Regions from separate parts of the Protofrankia sp. Cas8 genome, predicted to be linked through region 3. Evidence: riboswitches for the same ligand, from Rfam matches in the RefSeq annotation. Region 3 holds a riboswitch; each other region holds the start of a gene.
The links. Region 3 has a riboswitch for cobalamin ahead of U9977_RS14390 (CbtB domain-containing protein). Riboswitches for the same ligand answer to the same signal wherever they lie in the genome.
Positions count from the first base shown of each region.

Region 1 (4,788 bases), on a different contig from region 3:
CGATGCCCGCCAGAAGCGGTCGAATATCCGTTCAGCCGATTCCTGGGGCATACCCGGTCCGAAGTCACGGATCTCGAGGTGGACGCGGGTGCTGTCACGGCCAAGCCTCGCCTCGACCCGGGCTGTCACCGGCGTATGGACCCGCACGTTCGACAGGAGGTTCCCGACCACCTGGCGCAGGGCGTCCGCGTCCCCGACCACCATGCACCGGTCCGGACAGGTCAATGCGATGGGACGGTCCGGCTCCACCGCGGTTGCATCGGCGACCGCATCCCGCAGCACGGCGGACAGGTCCACGTTCGAGCGGTCCAGCGGCCGGTGCTCGTCGAGGTGGGCCAGATAGAGCATGTCGTCGACCAGCGCGCTCATCCGGGCGCTCTCCTCCTGGACGCGCCGCAGCGCATCGTCCACACCCGTCGGTGGGACGACACCCTGGCGCATCAGGTCGACATAACCGCGAATGGAGGTCAGCGGAGTCCGCAGCTCGTGGGAGGCATCGGCGACGAACCGCTGCAGCCGTTCCTGTGAGCGGACCCGTTCCTCGAACGCAGCCTGGATCTGACCGAGCATGATGTTGAGCGCGGCGGCGAGCCGGCCGACCTCGCTGCGCACCGGCGAGTCGGGCACGCGCCGAGACAGGTCCCCGCCGGCGATTGCCGCGGCGGTCTCCGCGACGTCCCGCAACGGCCGCAGGCCACGGCCGAGAAGCAGCCACGCCGAGATACCCGCGCCGACAAGGACAGCGAGGCTGGCAATGAGCTCTATCCCCGCCAGCCGGGCGACGGTCGTGGTTACCGGGCGCAGTGGGACGGCGACCAGGTCGGTCCCGCCGTCGGCGGGTAGCACCCCGACGACGGCGCGGAAGCGTCTGCCGCCGTCGACGATGTTGAACGGCGCTCCGGAGGCGATCCGGGCGTCGATGTCCGTGACGGCGTCGAGGAGTGGACGCGATGGCGTGGGACCACTACCGCTTCCGGTGACGACCCGGACCGAACCGTCGCGCAGGCGGAGTTCCACCACGTAGTCGGTCGGGGCGATCACCCGTTGCAGGCTTTCGGCGCCGATCACCGGTGTCATCCGGGCCAGCAATCCGCTACGTGCTGTCACGAGATTCTGGGCGCCGCGCAGCTGGTCGTCCGTCTGCTGGAAAAGATAGGTACGCAGCGCGAAGATGCTGATGGCGGCGGTGGCGGACAACCCCACCGTGAGCAGGGCCAGCAGGCCGAACATCAGCCGGGTCCGCAGCGCGACCCCCGGACGTGGGTTACTAGACATCCGAGCACTCTCCACGGATCGATGCCGCCCTTGGTAGCAGCCCTTGGTAGCAGCCCTTGGTGGCAGCCCTTCGTACCCGTCCCCGCCGAGAGCGGGCCTGGAGGCGCAGCTCACATCGCAGTCGGGATGCCGGCAGCATAGTTGTCGGTTCAATTAAGCAGCTGGGCCTACGGGCGCGCGACGATCGTCAGATCGCGCGCCCGTAGGCCGCAGTCCCCGGAGCGCTCATGGCAACCACCCGACTATCAGGAGTCCCGACCTCCATGACCATCACCGATATCGCTACCGGCGAAGACGCTCTGCTGCTGGACGCCGCCGCCGCGGATCTATTGTTCCACACGGCCCGGACTGCGAACACGTTCAGCGACGATCCGGTGTCCGACGAGCAGGTCCGTGCCATCTATGAGCTGATCAAATGGGCGCCGACCAGTATGAACGCGCAGCCGCTGCGGATCATCCTGGTCCGTTCGCCCGAGGCTCGGGAACGGCTGGTACAGCATCTCAGCCCGGGTAACCAGGCGAAGACGCAGTCTGCGCCGCTCGTGGCCATCGTGGCCGCGGACGTCGACTTCCACGAGAACCTCCCGCAGGTCTTCCCCCATCTGCCGAACGCCAAGGACTTCTTCACCGAACCGGTCGCTCGCGAGCAGACGGCCCGCTTCAACGCCGGCCTGCAGATCGGCTACCTCATTCTGGGTATCCGCGCCGCTGGGCTGGCGGCCGGCCCGATGACGGGCCTGGACGCCACCGCTGTCGACAAGGAGTTCTTCGCCGACCAGCCGTTGCGGACACTCGCAGTCATAAACATCGGCACTCCCGGGGAGAACCCGTGGTTCGACCGCAGCCCACGGCTGGACTACGAGCAGGTAGTCTCCGCCCTCTGAAACTGCTGTTCTGAACCCGGGTGCTGTGAAATCGGGTGCTGTGAAACAAGCCTGAAACAGGCTCCGGGGCGGCCGCTACGTTCGCTTCCCGGAGAGCCGCAGACAGTCGGCCACCTTGGCTTGAAGGTGGCCGACCGTCGATTCCTGACCGGCTGATTACCACATCTCGTGATGGACTGCCTGAGGCAGAGCGCGCCGGTAGGCCCAGTTGTGCCGTTCCAGGTCGGGGACGGTCTCATGATGTGTGACAGGTCCCAGGCACAACCACGCGACAGGGCGGACCTCGTCGGGAATCCCGAGCATGTTCCGAACGGCCTGTTCACGATAGAAGGACACCCAGCCGACGCCGAGGCCTTCGGCGGTCGCTGCCAGCCACAGGTTCTCGATGGCCAGACATACGGAATACAGCCCGGCATCCGCGATGGAGTGTCGTCCCAGGACAGCTGGTGCGCCCCGCCGCGGGTCGTATGTCACCACGACGGCCAGCGTGGACTCCAGTACGCCGTCGATCTTGATCCGGCTGAAACGGGTGGCTTGGTCCGCGGTCAGTGTCGCCGCAAAGACAGCTTGTTCATGCCTGACATGATCATGAAAGGTTTTCCGGGTTCGGATGTTTTCGACCAGGATGAAGTCCCATGGCTGACTCAGGCCGACGCTCGGGGCGGCATGAGCCGCCGCAAGCACACGGTCCAGGACATCGGCCGCGATCGGCGCTCCGGTGAACTGGGCACGCACGTCACGGCGTTTTTTGATCACATCGTAGATATTTACGGACATGGCGAGGCTCCCGCGCTCCGACCACCCGACCATCGGCGGGTGGCACACATGCGAGGCCGGTCTTCGGACTCTCGGATCAACGCCTGGCCGCCCGGCCTTCCCAGGCCAGGTGGCCCAGTGGCTGCGCCTGCGCGCGTGGACGGTGACTCCCCGATGACCGCGGCGGGCCCGTGCCGGACTCTCACCGGCTTCCCGATTCTCCCCGGTCTCCCAGGGCACCTCGCGAAGGATGCCGCCACGATCATCCCACACGCGACGCTCGGTCTGACCGCGGAACGCCCGAAGTCATCGGGCGACGGGGCTGGGAGGGCGGCGTGGTGGGCCAGCGGTGACGATCAATGTTCGCGCTCGGACACCAACCCGGCCTGGAAAGCCAGCTCGACGAGCTTCATTCGCTTCTGGTTCTGCGGCAGTTCTTCCACGCCGAACTTGCGAAACAACGTCCGTAGGTGGGTCTTGACCGCCTCGACACTGAAGAACAACTCGTCGGCGATCTGCCGATTTGTTGCGGGAGTCGTGTACGGGGTTCGCTCCTGGTACGGGCGACACAGGGATTCCAGTACCAGCAGCTGGGTCGACGACAGGGAACGCAGGGTCACGATATTGTTCACGTCTTGGGTCTCTATCGCGCCACGGCCGGCGGATGCGCGGCCGAAGCGGTTGTCACGATAAGTCAGCGAGGTCGAACCGACGAGAATAACGTCGCCGTCCCCGAGTCGTCGCCGTCCGACGAGCCGTTCCCCGTTCACAAAGGTGCCGTTACGGGACAACCCTCCGTCGATCAGTATCCAGTTGGTTCCGATCTGTTGGAACTGTGCATGCAGGCGTGAGACCTTGCTGTCCCACGCCAGCCTGACGTCGCTACCGGGACCGCGACCGACCGTCACACCCACGGCCGCGGTCAGGTTCACCACCTGCTGTTTCCCGGTGCCGTCGCGGTAGAACAGGAAGATGTCTGCAGAAGAGTCACCATCCACGTCTCACACATCCAACGTGGCGCGCCGGCCGAATCCGCGAGGATCTGCGATGAGCCGATCAGGCATGACGCCGGACTCCTTTCTTTACGAGTTCATTCGTCGGGTCGTATGGTACCGCGGCACATGGGTCGGCGATGCGATGTGGCGAAGTTTATTCCTTCTGTTTGTACTCGCCATGATATTTCGACCAATATGCCATGCGTTATGAAAGATACATATAAATGCCGCACGTCAGCTGCCCGGATGAGATGCTACATATCGGGGTCTTCGCCGCCTTGCCGTCCACGCGAAATGGATTGAAAGCGCCCGTCGTGCCACAGCAACGGTCGACCGTGGCCCCGGTAGAGCCCGATGACGGAACCGACGAGGATGGTGTGATCACCACCAGAATGCAGGGCGTGCACCGTGCAGGTGGTCCACGCGAGCGCGTCGTCGAGTACGGGCACCTCGTGGACGATCTCGTGGGACACGTCGGCGAATCGGTCTGCCGGCGGCCGGGAGGCGAAGCCGGTGGCCAGCTCGACGCCGCTCGCGTCGAGCACGTTGATGGAGAACCGACCGGCCTCGCGGATCTCCACCAGGGTGGCTGACCGGTTGCCGACGCAGGCGAGCACGAGCAGTGGATCCAGGGAGAGTGAGGTGACCGCACTCGCGGTCATGCCGGTGGGGCCGGCCGGTGTCACCGTGGCGAGCACGGTGACACCGGAGGCGAGCTGGGCGAAAACCGAACGGAACAGCTGCCGGGCCTGCTCAGGGCTGGTCGGCAGGTCGCCCGCGGCCAGCGGACGGGGCTCGGGGACGGTAATCGTCGTCATCGCACCGCTCCCCTTTCAGTGGAAAGCGTGGCGTCGTCGTCGTGGATGTCGCCGTCGGCA
Region 1 covers NZ_CAUVXI010000287.1:178-4,965, reverse strand. Annotated here, with positions in the region: gene U9977_RS25425 (HAMP domain-containing sensor histidine kinase) at 1-1,275, opposite strand, end outside; gene U9977_RS25420 (malonic semialdehyde reductase) at 1,545-2,159, shown strand; gene bluB (5,6-dimethylbenzimidazole synthase) at 2,316-2,936, opposite strand; cobalamin riboswitch at 2,973-3,174, opposite strand; gene U9977_RS25410 (FHA domain-containing protein) at 3,272-3,913, opposite strand; gene U9977_RS25405 (flavin reductase family protein) at 4,165-4,728, opposite strand; partial or broken gene U9977_RS25400 (hypothetical protein) at 4,725-4,788, opposite strand, start outside.
Region 1: linked by a shared signal. The riboswitch ahead of bluB (5,6-dimethylbenzimidazole synthase) and the one ahead of U9977_RS14390 (CbtB domain-containing protein) in region 3 are both predicted to bind cobalamin.

Region 2 (4,788 bases), on a different contig from region 3:
TAGGCGTCGAGCAGGAGGGACAGCACGGCGGTGGTGACCGTACGCATGCGGGCGCGGGCGGCCATCGAACCGCTGGCGTCCACCAGGAACAGGACCAGGTTGCCCTCACGTCCCGCCCGGACCGCACCGCGCCGGTCGCCGGGACGTAGTGCGAGCCCCGGGCCTACCCGCCCGCGGGCGTGCTGCCAGGGCGCGGCTGCCCGCAGGGTCGCCAGCAGGTGCAGGCCGGGTGCGTCCGGGGAGCTCGTGACGACCGCGCCGTGCGAGGTGCGGGCGCGTGAGCGGCGGCCGGGCGCGCCCAGCGGCGTTCCGGTGTCTGGGATCTCCAGCCGGCGCGGGCGGAACGACGGGCCGGGCGTGCCGGCACGTCGCTCCTGGCGCCCCTGCCCCTGCCCCGCCGTGGCGCGGTATTCCCCGGCATCCTGTTCCGGGGCATCGTGTTCCGCGGAACGCGGGGATGGGACGACATCCGACTCGGCCGTCCGCTCCGCTGTCGTTTCCGGCCCGCTGGACGTCGGCCCGCTGGACGTCGGCCCGCCGCGTCCACCACCGCCACCACCGCCACCGGGCGACGGGGGGCGATCCGGGTCCATGTCCGGGTCCATGTCCGGGTCAAGGTCGGGGTCCGGACCGGTGGGGGACTCCTCCGCGTGCTCGTCCAACGCCTTGGTCAGGGCGTCTTCGTCCAGGCCGGGCGCGTCGAACGGGCCACGGCGGCAGCGGTGCGGCAGGGCCAGGCGGGCGGCCCGGCGGACGTCGTCGGCGTCGACGGTCTCCCGGCCCTCCCAGGCGGCCAGCGCGATCGCGGTGCGTGCCACGACCACGTCCGCGCGCATCCCGTCCACGTCGAACGCCGCACACACCGCGGTGACCTGGCGCAGTGCGGAGTCGGGCAGTTCGACAGCGGGCAGCCGGTCGCGGGCGGTGGCGATCCGGGCGGCCAGGGCGGTCTCCTGCACCGCCCAGCGAACGGCGAAGGCGTCGGGGTCGGCGTCGTAGGCCAGCCTGCGACGCACCACCTCGGCCCGCACCGGCGGCTGTCGGCTGGCGGCGACCTCGACGGTCAGTCCGAAGCGGTCCAGCAACTGCGGGCGCAGCTCACCTTCTTCGGGGTTCATCGTCCCGACCAGCAGGAAGCGGGCTGCATGGCGCACCGACACCCCGTCACGTTCCACGTGGGCGACACCGAGGGCGGCCGCGTCCAGCAGCAGGTCGACGAGATGGTCGTGCAGGAGGTTGACCTCGTCGACGTAGAGCAGGCCGCGATGGGCGGCGGCGAGCAACCCCGGCCGCAGCGAGGTGACGCCTTCGGCGAGCGCCCGGTCGAGGTCGATCGCTCCGGTGACCCTGTCCTCGGAGGCGCCGACCGGCAGCTCCACCAGGCGCGCCGCCCGGGTGCTCGGCCGCGCCTCCGGTGGATGCGGGCCGTCCGGGCAGTCGGGGTCGACCGCGGCCGGGTCACAGGAGAACCGGCAGCCGGTTACCACGTTCACCGGTGGGAGCAACGCGGCGAGCCCTCGGACCGCGGTCGACTTGGCCGTGCCCTTCTCGCCGCGGACGAGGACCCCGCCGATCGCCGGGGACACCGCGTTGAGGACGAGCGCGAGCCGCAGATCGTCCATGCCCACCACCGCGGACAACGGGTAGGCCGTCATCGTGCCCTGTGCCGGTGTGCGCCGGACTCCGTATCGATCACGAGCCGGCCGATCACGAGCCGGCGGGCGTGCGTTGGCATACCGCGGTCCTCCCTCGGGTTTCCTCGCCCTCGGTAACGGTGCGGACGGCCGGAGTATCCTGACTTCCGGATCAGCGCGCCCCCTCGGCCTTCCAACCGCTCTCGCGGCCGTGACGTACGGTGAGGGGTTGCTCCCCGGTGACAGTGGCGGGACCGCGCCGGATTCCCACCGGCTTCCTCCACTGCCGTCGCGTTCCTCAGCATGGCACACCTACGGTCATAGCGACGGTCCGACGGGTTATCCTTCGCGGCTTTCAAGGCCGCCTGCAAGGCCGCCCGCAACGCCGCCTTCAAGGTCACCTTCGAGCTCCAGGTAGGTCTGGCGGAGTCCGTCGATGGTGGTGGCGTCGGGTTTTTCCCACAGGCCGCGGTCGGCGGCTTCCAGCAGGCGTTCAGCGATGCCGCGCAGCGCCCACGGATTGGACGTTTGCATGAAGTCGCGGGTTTCGGGGTCGAACACATAGGAGGCGGCCAACGACTCGTACATCCAGTCCTGCACGACACCCGCGGTCGCGTCATAGCCGAACAGGTAGTCGACGGTCGCCGCCAGTTCGAACGCGCCCTTGTAACCGTGGCGGCGCATCGCCGCGATCCAGCGCGGATTCACCACCCGGGCCCGGAACACCCGGTGGGTCTCCTCCTGCAACGTGCGGGTCTTCACCGCGTCCGGCATGGCGCTGTCCCCCACGTAGGCCGCCGGTGACGCGCCCGTGAGCGCGCGGACCGCCGCGACCATCCCGCCGTGGTACTGAAAGTAGTCGTCGGAGTCGACCAGGTCGTGCTCGCGGGTGTCCTGATTCTTCACGGCCACCTGGATGCGACGGAACGCCTGCTCCATGTCGGCTCGGGCCTCCCGCCCGTCGAGGTCGCGGCCGTAGGCGTAGCCGCCCCACACCGCGTACACCTCGGCAAGGTCGGCGTCCGAACGCCACTCGCGCGAGTCGATCAGGGGCAGGAGACCGGCGCCGTAGGCCCCCGGCTTCGACCCGAAGATACGGGTCGTGGCCCGCCGCCGGTCACCGGGAGCGGCGCGCAGATCGGCTCGCACGTGGGCGGCGAGTGCGTTGTCGGCATCCGCCTCCTCGTCGAGGGCCGCGACGGTGCTCACCGCGTCGTCGAGCAGCGTGACAATGTGGGGGAAGGCATCCCGGAAGAAGCCGGAGATCCGCACGACCACGTCCACCCGCGGCCGGCCGAGCTCGGCAAGCGGTACCACCTCGAAGCCGGTGACCCGCCGGGACGCGTCGTCCCAGGTCGGCCGGCAGCCGAGCAGCGCCAGCACTTCCGCAATGTCGTCACCTTGCGTACGCATCGCGGACGTGCCCCAGACGGTCAGTCCCACCGAGGACGGATAGCTCCCGGTGTCGGCGAGGTGGCGGGCGAGCAGCGAGTCGGCGAGTGCGCGGCCGGTCTCCCAGGCCAGTCTGGACGGGATCGCCTTCGGATCGACCGAGTAGAAGTTCCGCCCGGTCGGCAGTACGTTGACCAGCCCGCGGGTGGGTGACCCCGACGGCCCCGGCGGCACGAACCCGCCACCGAGCGCCCGGAGTACGGCAGTGATCTCGTCCGGGGTGCGGTCCAGGCGCGGCACCACCTCGGACGCGGCGAACACCAGCACCTTCTCGACCTCGGCGTTGTTCGCTGACCCGGTGCTGTTCGCTGACCCGAGGACGTCCGCGCACACCCCGGACGCGGCGGCCGGATCCCAGCCGGCGGCGTCCATCCCGGTGACGAGCGCGCGGGCTGTCGTCTCGAATTCGTCCACCTCGACCCGCCCGGCCCTGCCGCCCTCGACATGGCCGAGCGCGGCTCGCAGCCCCGGCAGCGCCCGGGCGGTCCCGCCCCACACCTGCGACGCCCGCAGGATCGCGAGCACCAGGTTCACCCGCGCCGCACCGGCCGGGGCCTGGCCGAGAATGTGCAGGCCGTCGCGGATCTGGGTGTCCTTGACCTCGCACAGGTAGCCGTCGACGTGCAGCAGGAAGTCGTCGAAGGCGTCGTCGCCCGGGCGTTGGTCCAAGCCCAGGTCGTGATGGAGTTGCGCGGCCTGGATCAACGTCCAGATCTGCGCCCGCACAGCCGGCAGTTTGGCCGGGTCGAGCGCGGCGAGTGTCGCGTGCTCGTCGAGGAGCTGCTCCAGTTTGGCCATGTCGCCGTAGGTGTCGGCGCGTGCCATCGGCGGCACCAGATGGTCGACGATTACCGCGTGTGCGCGGCGTTTCGCCTGGGTGCCCTCGCCCGGGTCGTTGACCAGGAACGGGTAGACCAGCGGCAGGTCACCGAGGACGGCGTCCGGGGCGCAGCCGGCGGACAGCCCGAGCCCCTTGCCCGGCAGCCACTCCAACGTCCCGTGTTTACCCAGGTGCACGACCGCGTCCGCGCCGAACTCGGAATCCAGCCAGCGGTAGGCGGCCAGATAATGGTGGGACGGCGGCAGGTCCGGGTCGTGGTAGATCGCCACCGGATTCTCCCCGAAGCCCCGCGGTGGCTGGATCATGAGCAGGATGTTGCCGAAGCGCAGCGCTGCGAGAACGATCGCCGGTTCGCGGCCCTCGTCGACATACAGGGTGCCGGGTGGGTCACCCCAGTGCCGGACCATCGCATCCCGCAGGCTCGCCGGCAGGGCGTCGAACCAGCGTCGGTAGACCGAGGCGGGTACCCGGGCCGGCGCGGCCGCGAGCTGCTCCTCGCTGAGCCATTCCACGTCGTGCCCGCCGGCTGCGATCAACGTGTGGATGAGGGTGTCCCCGTCGGAGAGCGCTGTGGGTCCGTTCTGACCATCCGCCGCCACAGGTTCGGGGTCTCCCAGGTCGTAACCGGCCGCGCGCAGCGCGTCCAGCAACCGGATCGCGGACGCCGGGGTGTCCAGGCCGACGGCGTTACCGACCCGGGCGTGCTTCGTCGGGTACGACGACAGCACCAACGCGATCTTCTTCTCGCTGGCCGGGACGTGTCGCAGCCGGGCCAGGCGCGCGGCGATCCCGGCGAGCCGGGCCGCGCGTTCGGGGTCGGCCGTGTACACCGGCACTCCGTCCGCACCGGATTCCTTGAAC
Region 2 covers NZ_CAUVXI010000012.1:4,893-9,680, reverse strand. Annotated here, with positions in the region: gene U9977_RS03860 (VWA domain-containing protein) at 1-1,655, opposite strand, end outside; cobalamin riboswitch at 1,788-1,915, opposite strand; gene cobN (cobaltochelatase subunit CobN) at 1,974-4,788, opposite strand, start outside.
Region 2: linked by a shared signal. The riboswitch ahead of U9977_RS03860 (VWA domain-containing protein) and the one ahead of U9977_RS14390 (CbtB domain-containing protein) in region 3 are both predicted to bind cobalamin.

Region 3 (4,788 bases):
GGCCTGGCAGTACCGTGCGTCGGTGGCGCTGCTGGCGGTGGGGCAGTTTCTCTCGACCGGCCTTGACCTCGCGGTGATCGGGGTGCTGTTCGCGAACGTGCCGCGGCTCGCCGACTTCGACTTCACCGAGGTGGCCTTCCTGTATGGAACGTCCTCCACTTCGTTCGCCCTGTCCAACATGCTGTTCGGGTCGATGGAGCGCATCGGCGAGCGCATCCGGGACGGCAGCCTGGATGTGATGCTCGTCCGGCCGGTCGGACTGCTCGTACAGGTCGCCACGGACGGCTTTTCGCCGCGTCGACTCGGCGGCCTCGCCCAGGGCTTCGGGGTACTCGGGCTTGCGATCGCCGGGCTGGATGTTGCGTGGAACCCCGGCCGGGTGCTGCTGGTAGCCGTGATGGTGATATCCGGCGTCGGCCTGTTCAGCGCGATCTGGATCGCCGGCGCGGCGTTCCAGTTCGTCGTCCAGCAGGCGGCGGAGGCGATGAACGCGGTCACCTACGGCGGAAACTTCCTGACCCAGTACCCGATGTCCCTGTATGGACGACACGGCATGCAGACGCTGACCTTCATCGTCCCGCTGGCGTTCCTGAACTGGCAACCTGCCCTGTACGTACTCGCGAAGCCGGACCCGCTCGGTCTGCCGACCGCGTTCCGGTTCGCCTCGCCGCTGGTCGCTGGTGCCGGGCTCGTGCTCGCCACCGCCGCCTGGCGCACCGGTCTGCGCCACTATCGCTCCACCGGTAGCTGATCATCCGATCAGCGGCGATGGTAGACTCAAACCATGATCACAACCATTGACGTGGCAGGCCGACTGGTAGTGCCCAAAGCCCTGCGCGAGCGCATGGGCCTGAAACCAGGCACCCAGATCGAGGTTGAAGAACGCAACGGCGAACTCACGTTGCGGCCGGTCGGGCCGAGGGCCGTCGCCGTCGAACGGGACGGCCGTACCGTGCTCACGACCGGTACACCCACCCCACTCCTAGAGCACGAAGACCTACTTCGCATGATCGACGAGTCGCGCGGATGGCCTCGTTGATCACAACAGCCGATACGAGTGTGATCGTGCCAGCCCTTGCAGACTGGCATCCCGAACACAAGAGGTCACTCGATCTCGTACGGAACGTCCGGCAGCTACCCGGACATGTTCTGATCGAGACGGTTTCCGTGCTCACCAAGCTTCAGCGCGGGGTCGCCACCCCGGCTGCCGACGTCGTGCTTGCGCTGACGCAGGACTTTCCTGACGAACCACTCGTACTCAGCCCGGCCGAGTACCGGCGGCTCCTCACCACCTTCGCCGCCACCGGGATCACAGGCGGGCAGGTGTACGACGCCTTAGTGGGGATGAGCGCCGCGGCTGCCGGTGCACGCTTGTTGACAGCTGACCGCCGTGCCCTGCCCACCTATGCCGCAGTGGGAGCCACCGCGGAACTCGTCTTCTGATCACTGCGCGCCGAACGGACCGCACGCTCGGTCAGCGCCCCGAACAGCAGGCCGATCGTGGTCCACAGCGACACCTGAATCGCCAGGGATGCGATGCGGAACCGCCACAGCACATCGGCGGGAAATCCCTGCGGGGTCTCGTGGACCTGTGGCAGGAGGTAACAGGCCAACCCGACGATCACCAGAGCACCGGCCATGGCGAGCAACGCCGCATCCCAGGCACCGAACCTCGCCGCGAGCCGGCGAGCCGTCACAGCGCCACCGATGACCACTGCCAGCGAGATCAGCATCATCGTGAAGTACAGGCTTGTGCGCTCACCGATGGTGTCGGGATTACCGATGGACGGCGGGTTGGCCGGATACTTCAGATCGGGCAGCAGGTACATTCCCATGAAGCCCGCGAGCGCCACCAGCGCCGCCGTCCCCCGCGCACCCAGGCCACCGAGACGGCCCTGCACACCGGCGTAGGCGAGAGCGAAGAGCCCGCCGATTGCGACGCCGAACACCAACAGGCCGGTGAACAGGCCGATGGTGCTCTGCACGTTTCGGGACACCAGATTCATTGCCTGCACGCCGTCGGCGGCGTCCCGCGCCGACTCGAAGGCGATCGCGTGGCCGACCTCGCTCTCCCCGAGGAGCTTGGCGACGACGAAGGCACACCCGGCTGCGAGCGCGCCGACCAGCATCCCACGGATCAGCAGTGCGCGAACCATCACCGGCCCCGCTCAGTGACAGGCGAAACCGAGCAGGTGACGGGCATCGTGTACGAACTCGTGGATGTAACTACCGCCCACGAGCGACACGGCGCCCTGTTCCGCACCGACGAAGTACAGCAGCAGCAGCGCCAGGACCGAACCGAAGAGCGCAAATGGGGCCAGCTCGGTCAGGGGGATCGTCGGCAGCGCCGGCCGGGCGGCCGGCGCATCGCCAGCCGCTGGATACGCCATTGCATGGGCCATTGCGGGACCTCCACAGGAATCACGCGTTCCACTCGGCAGGGCATGTCCGGCGATGGGTCTGGCTTCCGACGTCGCTCCTTGGGCGGGCCGGTCACAGTGGCGCGACCGTGCCGGATTCACACCGGCTTCCACCGCTCGGACACCAATGAGACAACCAGCAATCAACCCCTCGCGTCAAGCAGTACCGGTTACGCATCTCACCGGGTACTCAGAGGACCAGCTGGGCCGAAGGGCTACTGGCCGCCCGCCGTCAACTGTGGACAGCCCTCACCTGTAGACCGATGCCGCGACCGGGATGGCCGGATCGAGGTTCTGAAGGGGGACCACCCGCCGACCCAGTGGCGCGATGGCCAGCGGAATCATCTTGAACGACGCTACGCCGAACGGGATCCCGATGATCGTCAAACAGAGCACCACGCCGAAGATCAAATGTCCGAGGACGAGCCACCAGCCGGCGATCAGGAACCACAGCAGGTTGACCAGGAAGAGCACGACGGGAGCCTCGCCGGGCTGGTCGACCACGACCCGGCCGAACGGCCAGACGACGTAGCCCGCCAACCTGAACGCCGCGACCCCGAACGGGATCGTCACGATCAGCAGGCAGCACACGATGCCGGCAAGGAGATAGCCGAGCGCCAGCTCGAACCCGGCGAACAACAGCCACAGAATGTTTCCGATTATCCGCACGCCCGCTACCTACCCGCCTGAGCGGTCACGATCCCGAGTCACGCTCGACCCAGATCCGGCGGGACTGGATCGCCGGCATCTCGCGGACCTCACGACCCTCCACGCCCCGACCCCTTCGACAAGGGCCTCGCCGGCACGCCCAACCCCGACATTCAGGTATATCCATATGTTCGGCTAATTCAGGACCTTCGTCCTGTTTTCTGCTACCCTCACGGGTAGTAACCTGACCGGGACGGAGGACGCGGGATGCATGCTCCACGCCCTGCAACGCCGCGTCCCCGTTGCCGGCCGCGCTGGGCAGCACCGCTCCCATCCGTTCCGGAGATTCTTCCCGAACGGCACTCGACGCATCCTGGATTTGACCGATCGACAGGAGGAGCAACACGGTGAACAACGAGAAGGCCGAAGACCAGCCGCTGCACGTGCAGGGCCGGGACGCGGTCATCGCCGGTGCCGCTGGAGTACGGTGGCGCGACGGCGAGCCGCCCGACTATCATCTGTCGAAAGAGACGATGCCCCAGGAGCGTACCCACGAACACGCCAAGGGCTCCCTGGCCGACATCGTCGAGCGCGTGGTTCAGGTCTTCGAAATGGAGGTCTCCCACAAGAAAGATCCGGCCCAATGGGTCAGTATGGTCACCGATCAGTTCCGTACCCGCGTCAACGGCGGTCCCTGGGCAAACAGTCAGGACCTTGTCGAAAGAGGCAGCTACAACATCCTCATCGGCGAGAACCCCTATTACTCGGCGAGCGACGAGACGTTCGAGTCCTCCCATCAAATCTTCCTCAAGGCCCTTCCGGGCGGCTTCTTCTGGGAGGTCCTGGAGGTCTACTCGCCACCGCCTATGATCACTTTTAAATGGCGCCACTGGGGTACCTTCAGCGGACCGTACAAGGGGTTCGAGCCAACCGGCGAACGCGTCGAGATGTTCGGGGTCAGCGTGGCGCGTGTCGCTGACGACCTCAGACTGCTCGAAGTCGAACACTTCTACGACAACACCGGCTTCCTCGGCCAGCTAGCCGGCACACGCTCCGCGTGAGATCGGGGGCGCGGCTCTCCGCCACGTCAGCCGCGCCAACCAACAGACCAACAGACCAACAGCAGGAGCCGCCAGGAACAGGCTGAGAGCGCCCGGCCAGAACGTCAACGTGTGACCGGGAGATAGCTCCAGCCACGTTGTACGAAGGTGGGACGCCGGACGGGGGTCCCAGCGAAAGAAAGCGCGGGAAAGCGCGCCATCAGGCTGCGCACGGCTATCGCCAGCTCCACCCGGGCCAGCGGCGCCCCAACGCAGAAGTGGACGCCACCGCCGAAGGCGACGTGCGGATTCGGTTCCCGGCCGACATCGAACTCGTCGGCCCGCTCGAAAACCTCAGGGTCACGGTTGGCCGAACCGAGCAGAGCCGCGATCCGCTCCCCCGTCCGCACGACCACTCCCCCAATCTCCACGTCGGCCATGGCGGTCCGTTCGAAAAGGTGCAGTGGCGAGTCGAAGCGGAGGAACTCCTCGGCTGCGGTGGCGGCCAGTTCCGCCGGCCGCTCAATCAGCCGCCGCTGCTGCTCGGGGTGGCTCAGCAACGCGACCATGCCGTTGCCGAGGCAGTTGACGCTGGCCTCGTGCCCGGCGTTGAGCAGTACCACGACCGTGGCAACCAGCTCGTCCTCGGTCAACCGGTCGCCCTCCTGCTCCGCCTGGAC
Region 3 covers NZ_CAUVXI010000089.1:4,310-9,097, forward strand. Annotated here, with positions in the region: gene U9977_RS14370 (ABC transporter permease) at 1-751, shown strand, start outside; gene U9977_RS14375 (AbrB/MazE/SpoVT family DNA-binding domain-containing protein) at 785-1,039, shown strand; gene U9977_RS14380 (PIN domain-containing protein) at 1,027-1,443, shown strand; gene U9977_RS14385 (CbtA family protein) at 1,404-2,156, opposite strand; gene U9977_RS14390 (CbtB domain-containing protein) at 2,169-2,390, opposite strand; cobalamin riboswitch at 2,440-2,564, opposite strand; gene U9977_RS14395 (YccF domain-containing protein) at 2,670-3,089, opposite strand; gene U9977_RS14400 (SnoaL-like polyketide cyclase) at 3,476-4,129, shown strand; gene U9977_RS14405 (cytochrome P450) at 4,234-4,788, opposite strand, start outside.